One region of the Bacillus sp. AK124 genome, then DNA from elsewhere that is predicted to be linked to it. Evidence: predicted binding sites of a transcription regulator. Region 1 holds the regulator's gene; each other region holds the start of a gene.
The links. The regulator Rex, encoded in region 1, represses fermentation and respiration genes when NADH is low (regulators of the CRP and FNR family bind a similar motif). The targets are predictions, from matches to a motif close to TTGTGAAATATTTCACAA.

Region 1 (4,992 bases):
GAACTGTCGCTGTTGTTGTACCGTCACCGGCAACATCGTTTGTTTTGCTCGCAACTTCAGCAACAAGCTTTGCGCCCATGTTTTCGAACGCGTCTTCAAGCTCGATTTCTTTCGCGATGGTAACACCGTCGTTTGTGATTAATGGAGAACCGAATTTTTTCTCAAGAACGACGTTGCGTCCTTTAGGTCCCAAAGTTACCTTTACAGCATCCGCCAATGCATCTACACCGCGCAGCATTGAACGGCGGGCTTCTTCGCTAAACTTAATATCTTTTGCCATGTTATTCGAACCTCCTATATAATTGTCTCGTTTTTATTTATGACTTAGCCGATAACAGCTAAAATGTCGCTTTCACGCAAGATTAAGTAGTCAGTACCTTCATATTTCACTTCGGTACCTGCATATTTTGAGAAGATGATGCGGTCGCCTGTTTTAACTTCTAATGCAACGCGCTCTCCGCTCTCTAACACACGGCCTGAACCGGCTGCAACCACTTTACCCTCTTGTGGTTTTTCTTTTGCGGAGTCAGGAAGTACGATTCCGCTGGCAGTTTTTTCTTCAGACTCAACGAGCTCAATGACAACGCGATCACCTAATGGCTTTAACAATGAAACAACCTCCTCAATATTTTCATATGTAATTTTAGCACTCGCACTCGGTGAGTGCTAACACAATTCTTATAATAAAGAATCTCCCAGGCAATTTCAAGTGATAAGGTCAAATTTTTTTGCGCTTACATTTCTCCGCATGTCCTTATCATCCTATAATTTAAAAAGAGTGTGTTACAATAAACATAGTCTGAATTAGATTTTTAGAAAAGGAGTACATAAAGCTTGAGAAAACAATACTGGTTTATTATATTGGCATACGTTCTCATGCAATTGTCGGCCGCTGTCGGCTTGCCTCTTCTTTACTTTTTGGGAGTGGGCAAAGGACAGCCAAAGGCTGAAGCCCAGCTTACATTGACAGGCGTCTGGTCTGTCATCGCGTTTACCCTCTGTCTCGTTATCGTGCTGCTGATTTTGCGGACGGTGCCGAAGACGACGCTTCGCAACCGCCCGAAAGCATCGGTTGGAGCGTCAATCGGATGGGCGGTAGCCGGCGTTTTTCTCGCTTTGTTTTCGCAGTCAATTGCCGCTTCGATCGAAATGTACTTGTTCGGGGTCAACCCGGAATCGGAAAATACGCAGCGGATCATGGAAATCATCACCGCATTGCCGCTGATGGTGTTTGTCTCTTCTGTATTCGGACCGATTCTTGAAGAAATCATTTTCAGAAAGATCATTTTCGGTGCAATCTATGAGAAAACGAATTTTTTCATTGCCGCTTTGTTCAGTTCGGTGCTCTTCTCGGTCGTCCATTTGGATTTCAGCCATCTGCTCATTTATACAGCAATGGGATTCACATTCTCCTTTTTATATGTCAGAACCAACCGGATTATCGTGCCTATTTTCGCCCATGTCGCCATGAATACGCTCGTCGTCTTACTGCAGACATTCCGGGAGCCTATTGAAGAATATTTGAAACACGTCGAGAAAATGCAAATGATTATTGGAGGATTTCTATGATGAGAAGCCCTAAATTCTGGGGAGCGATTTATTTATTAACGGGTGTGCTGTTTACATATCTGGCGGCAACCTCGCCCGGAAGCATGTGGTCTTTTTACACGATCCTGCTGATGCTTTTCGCAGCCTATAATATCAGCATTTCCTTTAAAATGTTCGCCCTGGCCGGCAAGATGAAACGAAAAGATCAATAGCCTTTTTTGTGAAGGAAAAGAGCCATTCTGAAAAAGAATGGCTCTTATTTAGTATGGTCGTTCAAAAACGCTTGATTTTCCTCTTGAATCATTGTTTTTTGCGCCTGCCTGTAGGATATTCTTGAAATCACGATACTGATTTCATAAAGAATGAGCAATGGCACTGAGACCATTAAATGCGACAAAAGCTCAGGCGGTGTAATGAGGGCCGCGATGACGAACAACACAAAATATGCGTATTTTCTGATTTTCGCCAAAAACATCGGCGTCACGAGGCCGAGCCTTGTGATAAACATGATGACCACAGGCATCTGAAACAATAAGCCAAAAGGAAGCGTCAACTGAAGCAGAAACTGAAAATATTCGTGTATTCCGATGACCTGGTTGACATTCAGATCATCTGAGACTCTCGTCATAAAGTCCACGACAAACGGAAATAAAATAAAGTAAGAAAAGGCAATGCCGCCTAAAAAAAGAATAATCGATATCGGAATATAGCTGAGCGTCACTTTTCGTTCTTTTTCATACAGCCCCGGGCTAATGAAAGCCCACAGCTGGTATAAAACAAGCGGCGAAGTCAAGACGGCGCCGATGATGAAAGCGAACTGCACGTACACAAATAAAGGATCGGTCAGCTTGAACGCGTTGAGCGTCAGCAGCTTTGCTTCATCCGTCTGCTGCAGATAGATAATCAGCGGCTTTGCCAATAAAAAGCCTGCCACAACAAATAAAACAAAAAAGAAAAAAGTGATCACAAGCCGTCTGCGTAGTTCTGTGATATGTTCTATCAGCGACATTTCTCTTTCCTTCATAAATGTCATCCTATCCTACTGATCTTCTTTCTTTTTATCGGAATCGTCGTCAGCCAAACCTTTTGTCGCATTCTTAAACTCCCTCAGCGTGTTTCCCGCCGCTCTTCCCAGCTCGGGAAGTTTTTTCGGGCCGAATATCAAAAGCGCCACCACGACAATTAAAATAAAGCTTCCAGGACCGATTGGCATAAAGCCTGCCCCCTTTCCTTTATTTTTCGTTTTCCGTTTTACTTTTCCTGCATTGAATAATGTTTCATGAAATACACCAGCGACTGAAGTTCAACCGCCAAATCTATATGATGAATGCGAATGTGTTCCGGCACATTCAAGCGGGCCGGCGTGAAATTAAGAATGCCTTTAATGCCAAGCGCCACCAGCCTGTCTGTAATCGACTGTGCGGCTTGAGCCGGTACCGTCAAAATGGCGACGGGGATATCATCCGTCATATGCTCTTCAAGTCTATTCAGATCATAGACGGGAACACCGCCGACCTCGGTTCCGATTTTTTCCTCATTGATGTCAAACGCCATGGCGATTTTTGTATTATTATTTTTGATAAAATTGTAATGGAGAAAGGCTGTCCCCAAATTCCCCACGCCAATGAGCGTTACGTTCGTCATTTCATCCTGATCAAGCGTCTTTCTGAAAAAGGACAGCAAATAATTGACATTGTAGCCGTATCCTTTTTTTCCGAGCGCGCCGAAGTACGAGAAGTCCCTGCGGATGGTCGCAGAATCGACTTTGACGGCATCGCTCAGCTCAGCGGAAGATACACGCTGTTTTCCGGATGCATGAAGGTTTTTTAAAAAACGATAATATAATGGCAACCGTTTCGCTGTCGCTTGCGGAATTTTTGAATGATCCATGTTCATAAACTAATCCTCCATGTCTACATCAGCTTTTTCCCTTTTATAGTCACCGTTTTTCCCGCCTGTCTTTTCGAGAAGAAAGGTCGGTCCTATCACCATTCCCTTATCCGCCGCTTTGCACATGTCATATACGGTCAGCGCACATACGGAGGCCGAAGTTAACGCTTCCATTTCCACACCTGTGCTCCCTTTGGTCTTCACTTTAGATTGAATATGCAGGATGCTCTTCTGTTCTTTCTCCTCCCAGCGAAAGGCGATGTCGACTCCTTTCAGAGCGATCGGATGGCACATCGGGATGATGGCGGATGTCTGTTTTGCGGCCATGATTCCGGCCACTTGCGCCACCGCCAATACATCGCCCTTTCCGATTTCCCGGTTTTTGATTTTTTCATGTACTGTTCGATTCATAGACACGCTTGAAACAGCCGCAGCTGTGCGTACTGAAGCTTCCTTTTCGCTTATATCAACCATCTTGGCTCTGCCTTGTTCATTAAAATGTGTAAACTCATTCATGTTCTGAACTCTCCTTATAACGATCATACACTATTTTTTTCATTCTGTCTTTTTCTTTGGCTAAAATCTTCCAGAGTTCACTTAATTGTTTGCTGACTGCGCAGTGATAGGCTACACTTAAAATAGCAGACAAGAGGTGAAAGATCATGATGATTTTACAAGTGAACCAACTTTCAAAATCGTTTGGAGCCGATACGATTTTAACGAATATAAAACTCGAAGTCAGATCTCGGGACCGGATTGCGATCGTCGGACGCAACGGCGCCGGAAAATCGACTCTTCTAAAGATTATCGCAGGAAAACTTTCATATGAAAAGGGGGACATCATCAAGCCGAAAGATTTGACGATGGGCTACCTTGACCAGCATTCCGGCCTCGATTCCAAGCTGACGCTCAAAGAGGAATTGCTGTCGGTATTTGATTTTCTAAAAAAAATGGAAAAAGAAATGCGCGCGATCGAGGAAAAGATGGCGCAGGCCGGACCGGACATGCTTGAATCATTGATGAAGACGTATGACAGGCTTCAGCAGGAGTTCAAGGACAAAGGCGGCTACCAATATGAGGCAGAGGTCAGATCCGTCATGCACGGGCTCGGCTTTGCGGGATTTGACGACTCCGTCCGCGTCCAGGACTTAAGCGGAGGTCAAAAAACAAGGCTTGCCCTCGGAAAAATGCTTTTGACAAAACCCGACCTCCTCATTTTGGACGAACCGACAAACCACTTGGATATCGATACCCTGACATGGCTTGAACAATATTTGCAAAATTACAGCGGAGCGATTTTAATCGTTTCCCATGACAGGTACTTTCTTGACAAAGTGGTTACCCAAGTTTACGAGATCAGCCGGTCCCAAAGCAAAAAATATACCGGGAACTACAGCTCTTATCTCCAATTAAAAGCCGAACAGCTGGAAAAGGAAACAAAGCTTTATGAAAAGCAGCAGGACGAAATCGCCAAGCTGCAGGAGTTCGTCGACCGGAATCTGGCTAGAGCTTCGACGACGAAACGGGCGCAGAGCAGACGAAAGCAGCTTGAAC
Region 2 (4,992 bases), 1.4 Mb from region 1:
TTTGATCTGACCCTTTCGAATCCGATCCAGAGTCTCCTGACGAACCGTTTGATCCGCTGCGGATGTTTTCCCTGACGAATTTACCTGATGAGGATAAGTCGGATTGAGACCATCCTCCCTTTTTAGAGGCGCCGGAGTTTAAAGCAGCTGACGACTCTTGTTTGTCGCACAAGCTCCAGTTTACCCAGCTGATTTTTTTGCTGTCTAAATATTTCAGCCACTCCCTGGATTGGTCGAGGTAGACACCGCCGTTTCCGGAAGCATCGCTCGTTCCCCATTCTGTGACGAAAATCGGCGCTCCTTTGCTGAGTGCATAGTCTGCTTTATCCCGCAAAGACTGACCGTGCGTACCCGCATAAAAATGGAGCGCGTACATAACATTGCCGTCTTTCAGCTGATTGTCCGCCGCATCGTTGACATCTTGGCTCCAAGTGCCTGTCCCAACGATCACAATATTTTTCGGAGAATTTTTGCGGATCACGGACAAAATGTCTTCAGCGTAAGGTTTAATGTCACGGTTCCAGTTGACATCGCCGTTCGGCTCGTTGGCAATTTCAAAAATGACGTTTGGCGTCTTGCCGTAAAGCCTTGACATTTCGTTGAAAAACTCTTTTGCTTTCGCTTTGTTTTGGTTTGGATTGCCGTCGCTCAGTATGTGCCAGTCGATGATCACATAGATTCCGAGTTCTTTTGCCGCTTCGACGGCTTCCTTCACTTTGTTTTTAACCGACGGATTGTCAATATAGCCGCCTTCACCCGTATACATAGCCGCGCGGAAGACATTGATGCCCCAGTCGTCTCTCAGCCATTTTAACGAGTCTTTGTTGACATAATCGCCATACCACTGCAGCCCGTGTGAACTGATTCCTTTCAGCTGAACCGCTTTTCCTTTTTGATTGACGAGCTGCGTACCTTTCAAGGTGAGCTGTCCGTTTACAGCAACGGGTGTTTGAGAAGCGGCAGACGCTTTAGGTGCGATGATACCGCTGATGCCGAGTGCTGCTACCATGAAGCAGGCGATGAAGACAGAAATGGAACGTTTCATGTATGACATTCTTTTTCCTCCAATGATGTTATTTTCCAAAAACACTTTCTGGCAGACATTTTCACCCCTTTCTTGGCTTGTAGCACGTTACTGATTGTAAAAAAACTATTCATTGATTGTCTATCAACCATATTTCACGTTTTTTTCGTTTTGAAAATCTATCTATTTCCTCTTTTCGTATGAAATGGGAGGTCTGAATGCTAATGATGAAAAGCTAAAAAAGTATGACCGGGGACTTTGTGCTTCCTTTTTCTCTCAATTCAAAATTTTAAAACCTGATTCTTCTTCAAAATAATGTCTTCCCTCTGCCTAAAATGCGGCAACCGGGAAAAAATCGCTGTAAAAAGTTCACAAAGCGGACATGTTCTCTCTGCTGTTTGTGTCACTTTATTGTCAAAAAAATAAAACCATCCGCTTGGAGTGGTTTATTTCTTTAAATCAGAGAAAAAGCTGACAAGTTTTGTTGCGACACCGACAAACGTTTCAAGAATCGCCTGTCCACCTGCGACCGATAAAATTAAAATTAACGGGAATATCGTTTTTGGGACAATCAGATACCCGACAGCGATGATCAAAGCGCACCATATCCCTGCGCACCAATAGCAATTCAGCAAATAGCCGAAGTTTGATTTCGGCACTTTTTTCGTTTCTACATGCCCTTGTTCATCAACCGTCTGCTTTTTCTTCATGAACGGTTTCCGGATAAACTCCGTGATCTTGTCAAAAACAATCAAATGAGTTAGCCGGTAACTGGCGAGAATCAGCATCGTAAATGTAAGCCAGGATAAATGCTCCATTGCAGGCCTCCAACATGAAAAGTTATCTATAGCTATTTCCCGATTTCTTCTGACTTATTGCTTTTTCTGTCATTTTTCCCGAATGTGATGTAGATCACGATTTTCCATCGGTGAACCCGTTACATTTAACCCATAGCATAAAAAACACTTCAGGAGGTTTTACAAATGGAAGCAGTATTTGATCAAAACACAAAAACAGGTGATATTGTTACGCGTTTTCCAAGAGCCAGCCGGTTGCTGAAAGAATATCGCATCGACTTTTGCTGCGGGGGCAACCGCCCGATCGGTGAAGCGATAAAAGAACAGGATTTAAATGAAGAAGAGATCTTAGCAAAAATCAATACATTATATCAAGAGACAAAGGCATTGAACGCAAAAGAGACGAACTGGAGTGAAGCCCCGTATTCACAGCTGATCGACCATGTGATTCATACGCACCATGCTTACCTGTATGAGGTGCTTCCTGAACTATCAGGCTTTGTCACAAAAGTCTACCGGGTTCACGGCATCCATCATCCGGAACTCGCCCAGGTCCATCAATTGTTCCATCAGCTGAAAACTGAACTGGAACACCATCTCTTTCAGGAAGAGGAACTCATTTTACCGAAAGTGACGACCTATGAAGAGACGCGATCAATGGACAGCCTGGCAGAAGCGGTTCAGGCGATCGACGTCCTTGAACAAGAGCATGAAGCCGCAGGCAGCATCTTGAAGGAACTGAGAAAAGTGACCAATGACTATACCCTTCCTGAAGGGGCATGCACAACATATACACTGACTTACTTAAAGCTTGATGAATTGGAAACAGATCTTTTTCAGCACATTCACCTGGAAAACAATATTTTGTTCCCGCGGCTTGAAGCGGAAGCCAATCAATAAAATAAAAAGACAGAGGATTTCACTTCCTCTGTCTTTTTGTTTATCTATTCATCTGAAGCAATGTCTTTAACTGGAAGCGCTTCTCCTTCCTGATGCGTCGGTTTGCGGAGATGGAATAATGCTCTGATGCTGAATATGACCAAAATCACGATTCCGGCTAAAAAGATCGTATCCGGCACAGCCCTCCAAGTCAGCAGCGTTTGCACCGTATCCTGCTGTAAAAACTCAGGCGCCCTTGAGCTCCAGTACCCGTCTTCAAACGCTTTTTTCAATTGAAGAAAACCGACCGGCAACAAATTGATAAACACCATTCCGAACAAGCCGATGTTCAGCGACCAGCAGGCTATTTTCAGCCATTTATCATTCCACGCTTCTTTTTTGGCGATATTGCGTAGCGTATACAGCCAGACAGCAATGGCAAACATGCCGTACACGCCCATCATCGCCCCGTGCCCGTGGGCAGGTGTCAGGAACTGGCCGTGCTCAAAATAGCTGACAGCAGGCAGATTGATCAAAAAGCCCAATACCCCTGCACCGACCAGATTCCAGATCGCCGTTGAAATCAAGAACCAGAACGTTGCTTTATACGGGAAATGATGGCCTCCGTCTTTCATCATCTTGTATTGTTCATAAGCTTCCAATACAAGCAGGGTAAGAGGAATCACTTCCAGGCATGAGAAGACGGAACCGAGGCCGATCCAAACTTCGGAAGAACCGTTGTAATAGTAATGATGTCCGATCCCGATGACACCGCTCCCCAGCAGGATCGTCAGTTGAAAATAAAGCGTTCTGACGGTCGATTTTTTCGTAACCAGGTTCATTTGCACGAGCAAAAAGCCGATGACCACGACGGCAAAGACTTCAAAAATCCCTTCCACCCAAAGATGGATAATCCACCACCGCCAAAAATCCGACATTGTAATATTTGTGCCGGGATTAAAGAAAAAGGCTGCACCGTAAAACAGCGGAATGGCGATCGAAGAATAAAACAGCAGATGAATCAAACCGCCTTTATCAGATTCCCGCTTGAGGCCGCTCTTAATGCCTCTGAAAACGATAAACAGCCATATCAGCATGCCGAGTGCGAGAATGACCTGCCAGAAGCGGCCGAGTTCAATATATTCCATTCCTTGGTGGCCGAATAAGAACCAGTTGTTTCCTAAAAGGCCTTTCGCTCCGAGCCATTCGCCAGCCATGCTTCCGCCGACAAGGACGATCAGCGCCCAAAACAGAATATCGACAAGCAGCCCCTGCCTTTTCGGCTCGCGGCCTCCGACAAGCGGCGCTGCATAAATGCCCATACCGAGCCATGAAGTCGCAATCCAGAAGATCGCCAGCTGGAGGTGAAATCCCTTAGATATGCTGAATGGCAACATATCCCTGATCCAATCGATCCCAAAAAAGCTGTCCGGCTCAATATAATAGTGGGCAAGCAAAGCTCCGAACATGGCCTGAACAAAAAACAGCAGCGACACAACGGCGAAATATTTTCCGGTTTTAACCTGTGATGCCGTAAGCGGCTGTTTATCCAGATCAAATACCGGAAACGCCCCTTCCTGATAAGCCTCTTTCATTCCAAGCTTGTAACGGTAAAACACGAATAAAATAATGCCGACAAATAAAATAAGGATGGTGACGCTTGCGCCGCTCCACCAAACGGCGGCAAATGACATCGTGTTTCCGGCATCTTCATCATACGGCCAGTTGTTCGTGTACGTAATGTCGTCGCCAGGCCTTAATGTACTGGAAAGCCATGCCGTCCAGAAGATAAAATCGGAGATCTGCGTGATTTGGTCTTCGCTGTCAACCCACGCTCTGTCGCGTTTAGGCATGTGGCTTTCTTTAATTAAACCGGGCTCAAGCCCCCAGCCGTCTCCTTTTGTAAAGACATTGCGGTAATGATCACGCACTTGCTGCAATCCATAAACCTGCGCATCTGTCAGCTTCAATGTATCTGACGCGCGATTATAACGGTTTTTTCTCATTTCGCGGATGACTTGATTCCGGATGGTGGACTGCTTTTCATCTGAAAGTTGTTTAAAGCGCTTGCCGTATCGTGCCTCCGCCTTAAAATCCTGCATCCCTTCCGTATAGATTTTCAGGGCTTCGGCCGTGTAATCAGGCCCCATGTAAGATCCGTGCCCCAAAATCGTGCCATAATCCATCAGCGCGTATTTTTGAAATACGGCCTGACCGCCTGAAATGGACGATTTGGTCATGAGCACCTCTCCGTTTGGCCCGGACACTTCAACTGGTCTTGGTGCAAGTCCT
Region 3 (4,992 bases), 910 kb from region 1:
ATTTGCAATGAATGGAAAGGCGATTAAAGCCACCATCGTCCGCAAAAACCATTTGCTTGTTTCAAGTCTTTTACGGAAGCTGAGATAGAGGCCAGTCAAAGCGGCAACGATCATTAAAAGTCCTGAGCCGGCCATGATTCTGAAGCTCCAGAACGTCGTTTTCACCGGCGGAATATAATTTCCTTCTCCGTATTTTTCTTCATATTGCTTTTGCAGCGTCTTCATTCCGGGCACATCGCCGCTGAATTGTTTATAAGCCAAATAGCTAAGCGCATACGGGATGCTGAGCTCTGATTTGTTTTCCTGCTTGTCCGCGTCAATGTTCGCAAGCACCGTCCAAGCTGCAGGATCGCCGCTGTCATCCCAAAGCGCTTCGCTGGCAGCCATTTTCATCGGCTGGCTCTTCATCAGATGCTGGGCCTGCTCATGTCCGCTGAACGCTACGCCGATGCCGGAAACAAGCGCCACAATCATCGCGATTTGAAAGGATTTTTTAAAAAAGAGCAATTCCTGTTTTTTCAGCATTTTATACGCGCTGACACCGGCAATGAAAAACGCTCCGGTGGCAAGCGCACCGAAAATGACGTGCGGAAATTCAACCCATAGCTGCGGATTTTTAATAATCGCAAAGAAATCGGTCATTTCCGCGCGGCCGTTTTTGATCGCGAATCCGACAGGCTCCTGCATAAACGAGTTGGCCGCTAAAATCCAAAACGCCGACATGATCGTTCCAAGCGAAACAAGCCAGATGGACAGCAAATGGATCTTCTTCGGAAGCCGATCCCAGCCAAATATCCACAAACCGATAAACGTCGATTCCATAAAGAAAGCAAGCAGCGCCTCCACCGCGAGCGGAGCGCCGAATACATCACCGACAAAGCGGGAGTACTCCGACCAGTTCATTCCGAACTGAAATTCCTGTAGAATCCCGGTGACCACACCGACTGCAAAATTAATTAAAAATAAGTGCCCCCAAAATTTAGCCATCGTTCTGTAAATGTCTTTTTTCTTTACGACGTATAGAGTTTCCATTAAAGCAACCATAAAGACAAGCCCGATTGACATCGGTACAAAAATAAAGTGAAAGATCGTTGTTGAAGCAAATTGAAATCTTGCCAAAATGAGTTCGTCCACTGTTCCAGTCTCCTCCTCTTTGTTCTAGCCGGACCGTTGCCGAATGGCATCACCCTTGCTCAAAGTTTCACATGAATCTTATGAATATGATCACAGACAAAAGGGTGACCTTGGCCCACATTGATGTTCCGTTATTATCCGGATGGTTATTTATACCTGTACTTTACCGCGAATCCCTTCTTAAATAAAGTACATATTCCCTAATTTATGGATGTCATTGTGACAATTATCCGAAGAAATTATAGATATTTTGTGACGCGGTGGTTAACAAGAACTAAATCAGCATGAGAAAAATGCCCCTCATTCCCGCGGAGCATTTCGTCATTCAACGATTGCGATTCTCTGCGCAAAGCCTTGCGGATCAAAAGAATACCGTTATATGCAATTAAACAAATTCGGCGCTTTCCTTCAGTTTGAAAACGCCTGACGGAAAGTCCTGCTATTTTGTCCAATCTGTGAAATCTTCCCTCAGCCTTTTGCGCACGTCCTTCATCTATGCTTTCATACAGCACCAGCTGATTGCACTGCGCATTTAACCTGCTTGCTGCCGTATCCCTCCCTGTCGAGCTATCTTTGAAACATCGCTCCCTCAGGCTTTTACGAATGGATGGAATATTTATTACTTAAAAATAAACAATAACGATACCTTGTTTATTCTATGAAAATCGAACCATACATTTGTTCAAACAAAGTACACAAAATTTGTGAAATGTTTCACAATATCCTGCTATACTTAGTTTGTATTTATGATAGATACTTCTTAAGTAAACACTTGATGGTGGTGGAAAACATGGAATCAAAATCACTTGTTCTAGTCGAAGAGCTTGCCTTAAAAAAGCAAAGCATCTTTATGCAAAGCCCGCTTCGTTATCTTTTACGAGCTATGCTGGCCAGTATGTTTATCGGGTTCGGAGTCATTGTAGCGTTTAAAACGGGGAATCTATTTTATGTTGAACATTCTCCGTTCACATATCCAATTGCAGCAATCACATTCGGGGGCGCCATCATTCTGATCGTCTATGGCGGAGGAGATTTATTTACGGGAAATACATTTTATTATACATTGGCTGCGCTTCGTAAAAAAATGCGTTGGCCCGCTGTTATCAAGCTGTGGATGTTCAGCTATGCAGGAAATTTAATGGGCGCCGTGTTTTTCGCAGGCCTCATCTTTGCGACCGGTTTATTTAAGGATCCTTCTTCCACCGGCTTTATACTTAGCGTGGCGGAGCATAAAATGAATACACCGGTGACCGAATTGTTTTTCAAAGCGATTTTGTGTAACTGGCTAGTCTGCCTTGCGTTCTTTGTTCCGATGGCGCAAAAAGGAGACGGAGCGAAAATGTTCTCTATGATGCTGTTTGTTTTTACTTTCTTTATTTCCGGTTATGAACACAGCATCGCGAACATGGCCACTTTTGCCGTCTCTCTGGTCACCGAGCATCCGGATACGATTTCGATTGCAGGCGCAATCCATAACTTGATTCCGGTAACCCTCGGGAACCTGATCGGAGGCGCGTTTATGATGGGCTTCATGTACCACTATGCAAACAAGCCGGGCGGTGAAGAAATCATCAAATAAAAAGATTGTCCATTTTTAAAGGATTCTAAATATGCGGGTTCCCTTCATAAAATCGTGGTAACTTTAAAAATGGAGGTTCAGCAGATGCAAAGTTTTCATTCGCTTTGCCAGCAGTTTGGACATATTTTAAATGGGGAGCCGCACATTGAACACGGTGTCTGTTCTGTCAGCATCAAACGGAATTTGCGCGTCACGATTCAAGGAAGGCCAAGCCGGGGAGTCGGCATGGAAGAAGTCATGTTCGAGTCGCTCGATCAAAACGGAATCGCCTTGAATATGGCCGAAGTTGCCATTTTGCCTGAAGAAATTCCGTTGTTTACAAAAAAGCTTGTCGATCAAGGCATCATCATCAGCGCTCTCCACAATCATTGGATTTTTACAAAACCGAATATTTTATATATTCATTTTCAATCTGTAGAACCGCCGTTAACATTCGCAAGAAAAACAGCTGCCGCTTTATCCGTATTGCGATAAAGCAGCAGCTGTTTTCTTTATCCGTTCATTTTTCCCATTTCTGAAAGTGCGACCCTTTCGACTGCTTTGGCCACAATCTCGTGAACATCAGGATTCAGCGGATCAGGCACAAGATCGCCTTGTTTTGTGCAGGATGCGATCGCTTCGGCGGCCGCGACCAGCATCGGGTGGCTGATCGATTCCGCTCCGGCATTTAACACGCCCCTGAAAATACCGGGGAACCCCAGCACATTGTTGACAGACCGTCCATCCGCAGCGTAGGCTGCCCCGGCCTCGAGCGCATCCTCAGGCTCAATCTCCGGCTTCGGATTGGACAGAGCCAAAATCACCTGGCCTTCCCGAACCCATTTCTTATTGATCAATCCCGGAACGCCGGTTGTCGCGACGATGATATCGCAGCTTTCCATCAATTCTTCGATGCTTTCAGCCGCATGGCCGCCATAGTTCTCTAAACGCGCCATCGCCTCAAGCGATTTATCCGTTCCGATGACACGTTTTACCCCATATGCCATAAACATTCTGCAGATCGCGACCCCTGCCGCACCCAGGCCGATTTGGCCGACATGGGCCTGCTTCAGATCGACCCCTGCACTCTTGGCGGCTGAAATGGCGGCCGCCAGTGTCACCACCGCAGTACCGTGCTGGTCGTCATGCATGACCGGAATATTCAGGTCGTTTTTCAGGCGCTCTTCGATTTCAAAACAATGCGGTGAACCGATGTCTTCAAGCAAAATACCGCTAAATCCGGGCGCAATGTTTTTAACCGTCCGCACGATTTCGTCAGGATCATTCGTATCAAGCAGAATCGGAACTCCGCTGATGTCTGCAAGCTGGTCGAAAAGCGCGGCCTTCCCTTCCATAACAGGCATTCCCGCCACAGGCCCAATGTCTCCCAAGCCTAGGATGGCCGTACCGTCCGTTACAATTGCAACCGAATTGCCGATGCCTGTATAGATATTCGCTTTTTGCGGCTCTTCTTTAATAAGCTCGCACACATTCGCGACACCCGGCGTATACACCCGCCGCAGATCAGCGAGCGAGCGGATCGGCATCTTGCTTTTCACGCGGATCTTGCCGCCTTCATGGGCAGCCAGTACGTCGTCTGAAACGGTATGAAGATGGATGCCTTCTTTTAAGTTGCGGATCACTTCAAGGATCTCGGTAAGCTGTTCTTCATGCTCAACTTGAACCGTAATGTTCCGCATCGTATAATTCGGCCCCACCTTGATCGTTTCAACCTCTCCGATATCACCGCCGGCAAGGCCGATCGCCGTTGTCACCTTTCCAAGGTTTCCTGGTGCTGAAGGGATTTCCAGCATCAAATTCCGAATAATATTGTTGCCATTCATAACAGAATACCTCCATCAATTGTTTTAAAATCGGCTACTGAACCGGCGAGTCTTTTTTATCGGTGTACCAAATAAATTTACCTGTGTATCCGTACAAAATCGCAAGGCCGATTGAAACAAAGCTCAGCCACATGAACGGCAGATAAGAGAAGGTTGACACGCCGAGAATCCCCGCCATATATATACCGTTGTCTGACCACGGCACCATGCCTGACGTCATCGTACCGCCGACTTCCGCGTTTCTGGAGAGCACCCTCCGGTCAATTCCGAGCTTGTCATAGCTTTTCTCCATAATTTTCGGTGTTAAAATGAGCGAGACGTACATCGCGCAGCCGAACACATTCGCCAGGAAAGCGACGATAATCGTCGAGAATGTGACGTTGCCGGCAGAAGTCAGCTTTTGCTGGAATTTGGACACGATCACTTTTAGAACGCCTAAGTGCTCCAAAAGGCCGC
Region 4 (4,992 bases), 880 kb from region 1:
TGAAATTCATTTAAATAAGCTTTTCTTTGAGCTTCTGTGAACCGGCCGATCCAGTCCGCACGCGCTTCCTCCGTCATATAGGGCAGAATGTATAGCTCGACCGCTTTATAAAATGCCGGTTCAGGAAGAATGTTGTACGTCGGAATCCGCACCATGCCGTTCCCGCGCGTCTCTATCAGTATATCCATAAAGAAAATGCCTTTCGGGCTGAAGCGGTGCTGCGCCATTTTAAGGCTTTTAATGTCCTTGAACAATACAGATTTCTTCCCTGAGAACAGCCGCCCGCCTTCTCCCTCGATCATGCTGAAGATGATGTTTCCTTTTTTCGTGAATGCCGGAAATATCATTAGAAAAGTAATCAAACCATAGATGATCCCGAAAAGTCCGACTCCCAGGTAAAGCAATGAATATTTCGATTCGAGTTTTATTGCTTCATAAAAGAGCCACAATCCGACCAATCCGAAACCTGCCGTCCCCGCAAAAGCCCATACTCTAAAGAACATTCGGCTTTTCACATCAATTGGTTTTTTTTCTTCCTGTTCCAAAAATAATAGACCTCCTTTACTTCAGCAAGCGGATTTCTATATTAATGATATTCATGCCACAATCTACCTTACCACAGAAACCGGTTTCTGCATAAAACTTGCAGTGTGAATGATCACGTATTCGTCCAATCAGCAGACGATCTGTCCCTAATCACGACCCGATGAATACAAAAAGACTCCCGGCCATCTGCCGGCAGCCTTCCCCTATTTTGAAATATCAACAAATCCTTCGCCGAATACATCCCTGACATCGTGGATGATGACAAATGCTTTTTTATCTGTGCTTCTTATAATTTTCTTGAGCATGGACAGCTCTTGTTTATTAATGACAATGTATAGAATTTCTTTGGAATCGCCCGTATAGTGTCCGCGTCCCGTTAATATCGTGACGCCGCGGTCCATCAAGGTATTGACCTGCGCGGCGATCTCGTTTTTATGCTCAGAAATGATCGTGATCGCTTTTTTCGTGTTGAGCCCTTCGATAATGAAATCCATGACCTTTGTGGCGATGTACAGCATGACAATCGTAAACATCAGCTTTTCAGCACCAATGATAAAGTAGGAACTGAACACGACAACTAAATCGATCATCAGCAAGGCATAGCTGATGTTCCAGTCGAAATATTTATTGGCGATTCTCGCGAGAATCGCAGACCCGGCAGTGGTTCCGCCGACACGGATGATCATGCCGATGCCGACGCCGGCAAATACCCCGGCAAAGATCGTGCTGATGATCACTTCATCAGCCGGCACCGTCCAATCTTCAGTAACATGCAGAAAAAATGAATTGGCCGCCACCGCAATGATGGTATAAATCGTCGTTTTTTTATCCAAAAAGCGATAGCCGATAATCAGAAGAATGCCGTTCAGCACAAAGTTTGTGATGCCCGGAGACCATTCAAAAACGTAGTATAAAATCAGCGTGATCCCCGTGACGCCGCCTTCTCCCAAGTCATTCGGGATGGCGAACAGATTCACGGCTAACGCAAAGAAAAATGCGCCTATAACAATCAGGATCATATCCATTGCTTTCTTTTTCATAACTGCATCCCCTTCCTTATTCGTAGTCGATTTCCTGTAAAAAGTAAAAAAGCCCCGGAGAGAAGCTCTTTGATTAAGAGCAAAAACTCCTGGGCTTTTATCCCACCGTGTCATAACGATATCTTCGCTATGTGTTTTCTCTCGGACCAGACCAGCGCGGAACCCACTGCGGAACCCTAGAAAACCACCTTTTCTCTGTTATCAATTTGTCATCTTCAAGCATTATAAGTGAAATTTTGGGGTCTATCAACCCCTTTAACAGCCTGAAAGATTTGTTTTTTTGTAAAATAGCTTCCATCTGCCGACGATAAAACCGTCCTATAATAATAGATATACGTGTTTTGCCTGGGAGGCGCTCTTATGAACAAACAAAAACGGCAATGGCTCATCAAGCAAACCATTCTCGAACATCCGGTAGAAAATCAGGAACAGCTGGCATCCCTGCTGGAAAAACGGGGCATCGCCGTTTCGCAGTCTACCATTTCCCGCGATATTAAAGAAATGTATCTTGTGAAACAGCCCGGTGAAAACGGAAAGCTTGTCTACACGACAAATGCTTCCTTATCCATCAACCCTTCCAAAATATTAAAAGATAAAATCTCCGACGTTGTCCTGCATGTGCATCGGACGGACAACTTGATCATTATTAAAACAATGCCCGGCAACGCCCATGCCATCGGCGTCCTTCTTGATAAGCTGGGAAGCCCGGAAATGCTGGGCTGTATATGCGGGAACGATACATGCCTTGTGATTTCCCAATCGCCTGAGGCAGCCCAATCATTTTGTGATCACTTATGCTGATCCGGCCATCCGGATCAGCTTTTTTCCCTCAAAAAAAATTTTTTCAAAAAATCCCCTTTAAAAATATACACGTTTTATACGTTCTATTCTCTGCTCCTGCAAGGACTCATTTTCGATTTATCATAATTATTCATTTTTGTTTTTGCTTCATCAAAAAACATGTGAAATATATCACGTTTTCGTTGTTATCGCTTTCACATCGCGCTTTTCCTTCCTGTTTTAAGCTGTACATGTAACAAAAAGAGCTTAGGAGGCGGGATGATCATGACAACACCGATACACGTTTACTCTGAAATCGGCCCTTTGAAAACCGTCATGCTGAAGCGGCCCGGTCGGGAACTGGAAAACCTCACACCCGAATATCTGGAAAGGCTTCTCTTTGACGATATTCCCTTTTTGCCAGCGGTGCAAAAAGAGCATGACCAATTTGCAGAAACGTTAAAGAAACAGGGAGTTGAAGTTCTTTATTTAGAAAAGCTGACGGCTGAAGCCCTGGATGACGCTTTCATCCGCGAGCGGTTTATCGATGAGCTGTTAACGGAAAGCAAAGCAGATATCAACGGCGCTTACGACAGACTGAAAGAGTTCTTGCTCACCTTTGACGCCGATTCGATGGTCGAACATGTGATGAGCGGCATTCGAAAAAATGAGCTGGAACGCGAAAAGAAATCGCATCTTCATGAGCTGATGGAAGACCATTATCCATTTTATCTCGATCCGATGCCAAACCTTTACTTCACAAGAGATCCGGCGGCCGCCATCGGAAGCGGACTGACCATCAACAAAATGAAAGAGCCTGCTCGCAGGAGAGAGTCGCTGTTTATGCGCTACATTATCAATCACCACCCGCGTTTTAAAGGACATGAGATTCCGGTTTGGCTTGACCGTGATTTCAAATTCAATATCGAAGGCGGAGATGAGCTTGTCTTAAATGAAGATACCGTAGCGATCGGGGTATCAGAACGGACAACGGCTCAGGCGATCGAGCGTCTTGTCCGGAACTTATTTCAGCGGCAGAGCCGGATTCGCCGCGTACTGGCCGTCGAAATACCGAAGAGCAGAGCCTTTATGCATTTAGATACCGTCTTCACGATGGTTGACCGAGATCAATTCACGATCCATCCCGCCATCCAGGGGCCTGAAGGAGACATGCGGATCTTCGTTCTTGAGAGAGGGGAAACGGCAGACGACATTCGTACGACTGAAGAACACAATCTGCCGGAAGTGCTAAAAAGAACGCTCGGCCTTTCAGATGTCAACTTGATCTTCTGCGGCGGCGGAGACGAAATCGCTTCAGCCAGGGAGCAGTGGAATGACGGTTCCAATACACTCGCGATCGCTCCTGGTGTCGTCGTCACCTATGACCGGAATTACATTTCTAACGAATGTTTGAGAGAACAGGGCATTAAAGTTATCGAAATCCCGAGCGGGGAGCTTTCAAGAGGACGCGGCGGCCCGCGCTGCATGAGCATGCCGCTCTATCGCGAAGATGTGAAATAGCCAAACCTAAAGAAAAAGGAGAGAGATCCATGAACCAAACGATTGATTTAAAAGGCAGAAGCTACTTAGCTGAAAAAGATTTTTCCGAAGAAGAAATCCTCTATTTGCTCGATCTCGCCCAAAAATTAAAAGAAAAAAAAGCGCAAGGCATCAAGCATCGCTATTTGGAAGGTAAAAACATCGCTTTGCTGTTTGAAAAGCCTTCTACAAGAACGCGCTGCGCTTTCACGACAGCCTGTATCGACCTCGGTGCGCATCCCGAATATTTGGGAAAAGACGACATTCAGCTCGGCAAAAAAGAATCGATCGAAGACACAGCCAAAGTTCTCGGCCGCATGTTCGACGGAATTGAATTCCGCGGATTTGAACATGAAAAAGTGATTTCCCTGGCAGAGCATTCCGGTGTGCCGGTATGGAACGGGCTGACCGATTTATGGCATCCGACGCAGATGCTTGCGGACTTTATGACAGTGAAAGAACATACGGGACGCGTAAAAGGGATCAAACTCACCTATATCGGCGACGGCCGTAACAACGTCGCAAACAGCCTGCTCATCGGCGGCGCCAAAGTCGGCATGGACGTGAGAATCTGCTCGCCTCAAGAGCTGTTCCCTGATCAAGACATCGTTAAAATGGCGGAAGCGTTCGCCGAAGAATCCGGCGGAAAAATCACCGTCACAAGCGATACAGATGAAGCCGTGTCCGGAGCCGACGTTCTGTATACGGACGTCTGGGTATCCATGGGAGAAGAAGACAAGTTCGCTGAAAGGATCAAACTGCTCAAGCCTTATCAAGTGAATATGGATCTCGTCAAGAAAACAGGAAACGATAACGTCATCTTCCTGCACTGTCTGCCTGCCTTCCACGACCTTCATACAACTTACGGACAAAACGTTTACGATCAGCACGGCCTTAAAGAAATGGAAGTGACGGACGAAGTGTTCCGCAGCAAACACTCTAAAGTGTTCGATGAAGCTGAAAACCGCATGCACACAATTAAAGCTGTCATGGCAGCGACACTCGGCGATCTTGACTGACAGGAAAAGGGGCTCATTCCCTTTTCCATTCTAAACCGAATGAGGTGACAAAAATGGCGGAAGAAAAG

Region 2: ric (iron-sulfur cluster repair di-iron protein) is a predicted target of Rex. The motif match lies at 1,925-1,942, and genes of this name have one in related genera.
Region 3: M1E06_RS01135 (formate/nitrite transporter family protein) is a predicted target of Rex. The motif match lies at 1,837-1,854, and genes of this name have one in related genera.
Region 4: arcA (arginine deiminase) is a predicted target of Rex. The motif match lies at 2,547-2,564, and genes of this name have one in related genera.

What each region holds. Positions count from the first base shown of each region.
Region 1 covers NZ_CP096378.1:3,662,015-3,667,006, forward strand. Annotated here, with positions in the region: gene groL (chaperonin GroEL) at 1-280, opposite strand, end outside; gene groES (co-chaperone GroES) at 325-609, opposite strand; gene M1E06_RS18405 (CPBP family intramembrane glutamic endopeptidase) at 835-1,569, shown strand; gene M1E06_RS18410 (YdiK family protein) at 1,569-1,760, shown strand; gene tatC (twin-arginine translocase subunit TatC) at 1,805-2,581, opposite strand; gene M1E06_RS18420 (twin-arginine translocase TatA/TatE family subunit) at 2,588-2,761, opposite strand; gene M1E06_RS18425 (redox-sensing transcriptional repressor Rex) at 2,800-3,444, opposite strand; gene moaC (cyclic pyranopterin monophosphate synthase MoaC) at 3,448-3,954, opposite strand; gene M1E06_RS18435 (ABC-F family ATP-binding cassette domain-containing protein) at 4,101-4,992, shown strand, end outside.
Region 2 covers NZ_CP096378.1:2,275,014-2,280,005, forward strand. Annotated here, with positions in the region: gene M1E06_RS11295 (cellulase family glycosylhydrolase) at 1-1,045, opposite strand, end outside; gene M1E06_RS11300 (DUF1360 domain-containing protein) at 1,471-1,842, opposite strand; gene ric (iron-sulfur cluster repair di-iron protein) at 2,008-2,721, shown strand; gene M1E06_RS11310 (nitric-oxide reductase large subunit) at 2,766-4,992, opposite strand, start outside.
Region 3 covers NZ_CP096378.1:240,003-244,994, reverse strand. Annotated here, with positions in the region: gene M1E06_RS01140 (cytochrome ubiquinol oxidase subunit I) at 1-1,134, opposite strand, end outside; gene M1E06_RS01135 (formate/nitrite transporter family protein) at 1,925-2,713, shown strand; gene M1E06_RS01130 (DUF1259 domain-containing protein) at 2,798-3,187, shown strand; gene M1E06_RS01125 (NAD-dependent malic enzyme) at 3,205-4,536, opposite strand; gene nhaC (Na+/H+ antiporter NhaC) at 4,571-4,992, opposite strand, start outside.
Region 4 covers NZ_CP096378.1:211,847-216,838, reverse strand. Annotated here, with positions in the region: gene M1E06_RS01015 (YfjD family protein) at 1-545, opposite strand, end outside; gene M1E06_RS01010 (YitT family protein) at 750-1,586, opposite strand; guanidine-I (ykkC/yxkD leader) riboswitch at 1,671-1,777, opposite strand; gene argR (arginine repressor) at 1,947-2,387, shown strand; gene arcA (arginine deiminase) at 2,652-3,887, shown strand; gene argF (ornithine carbamoyltransferase) at 3,917-4,924, shown strand; gene arcD (arginine-ornithine antiporter) at 4,978-4,992, shown strand, end outside.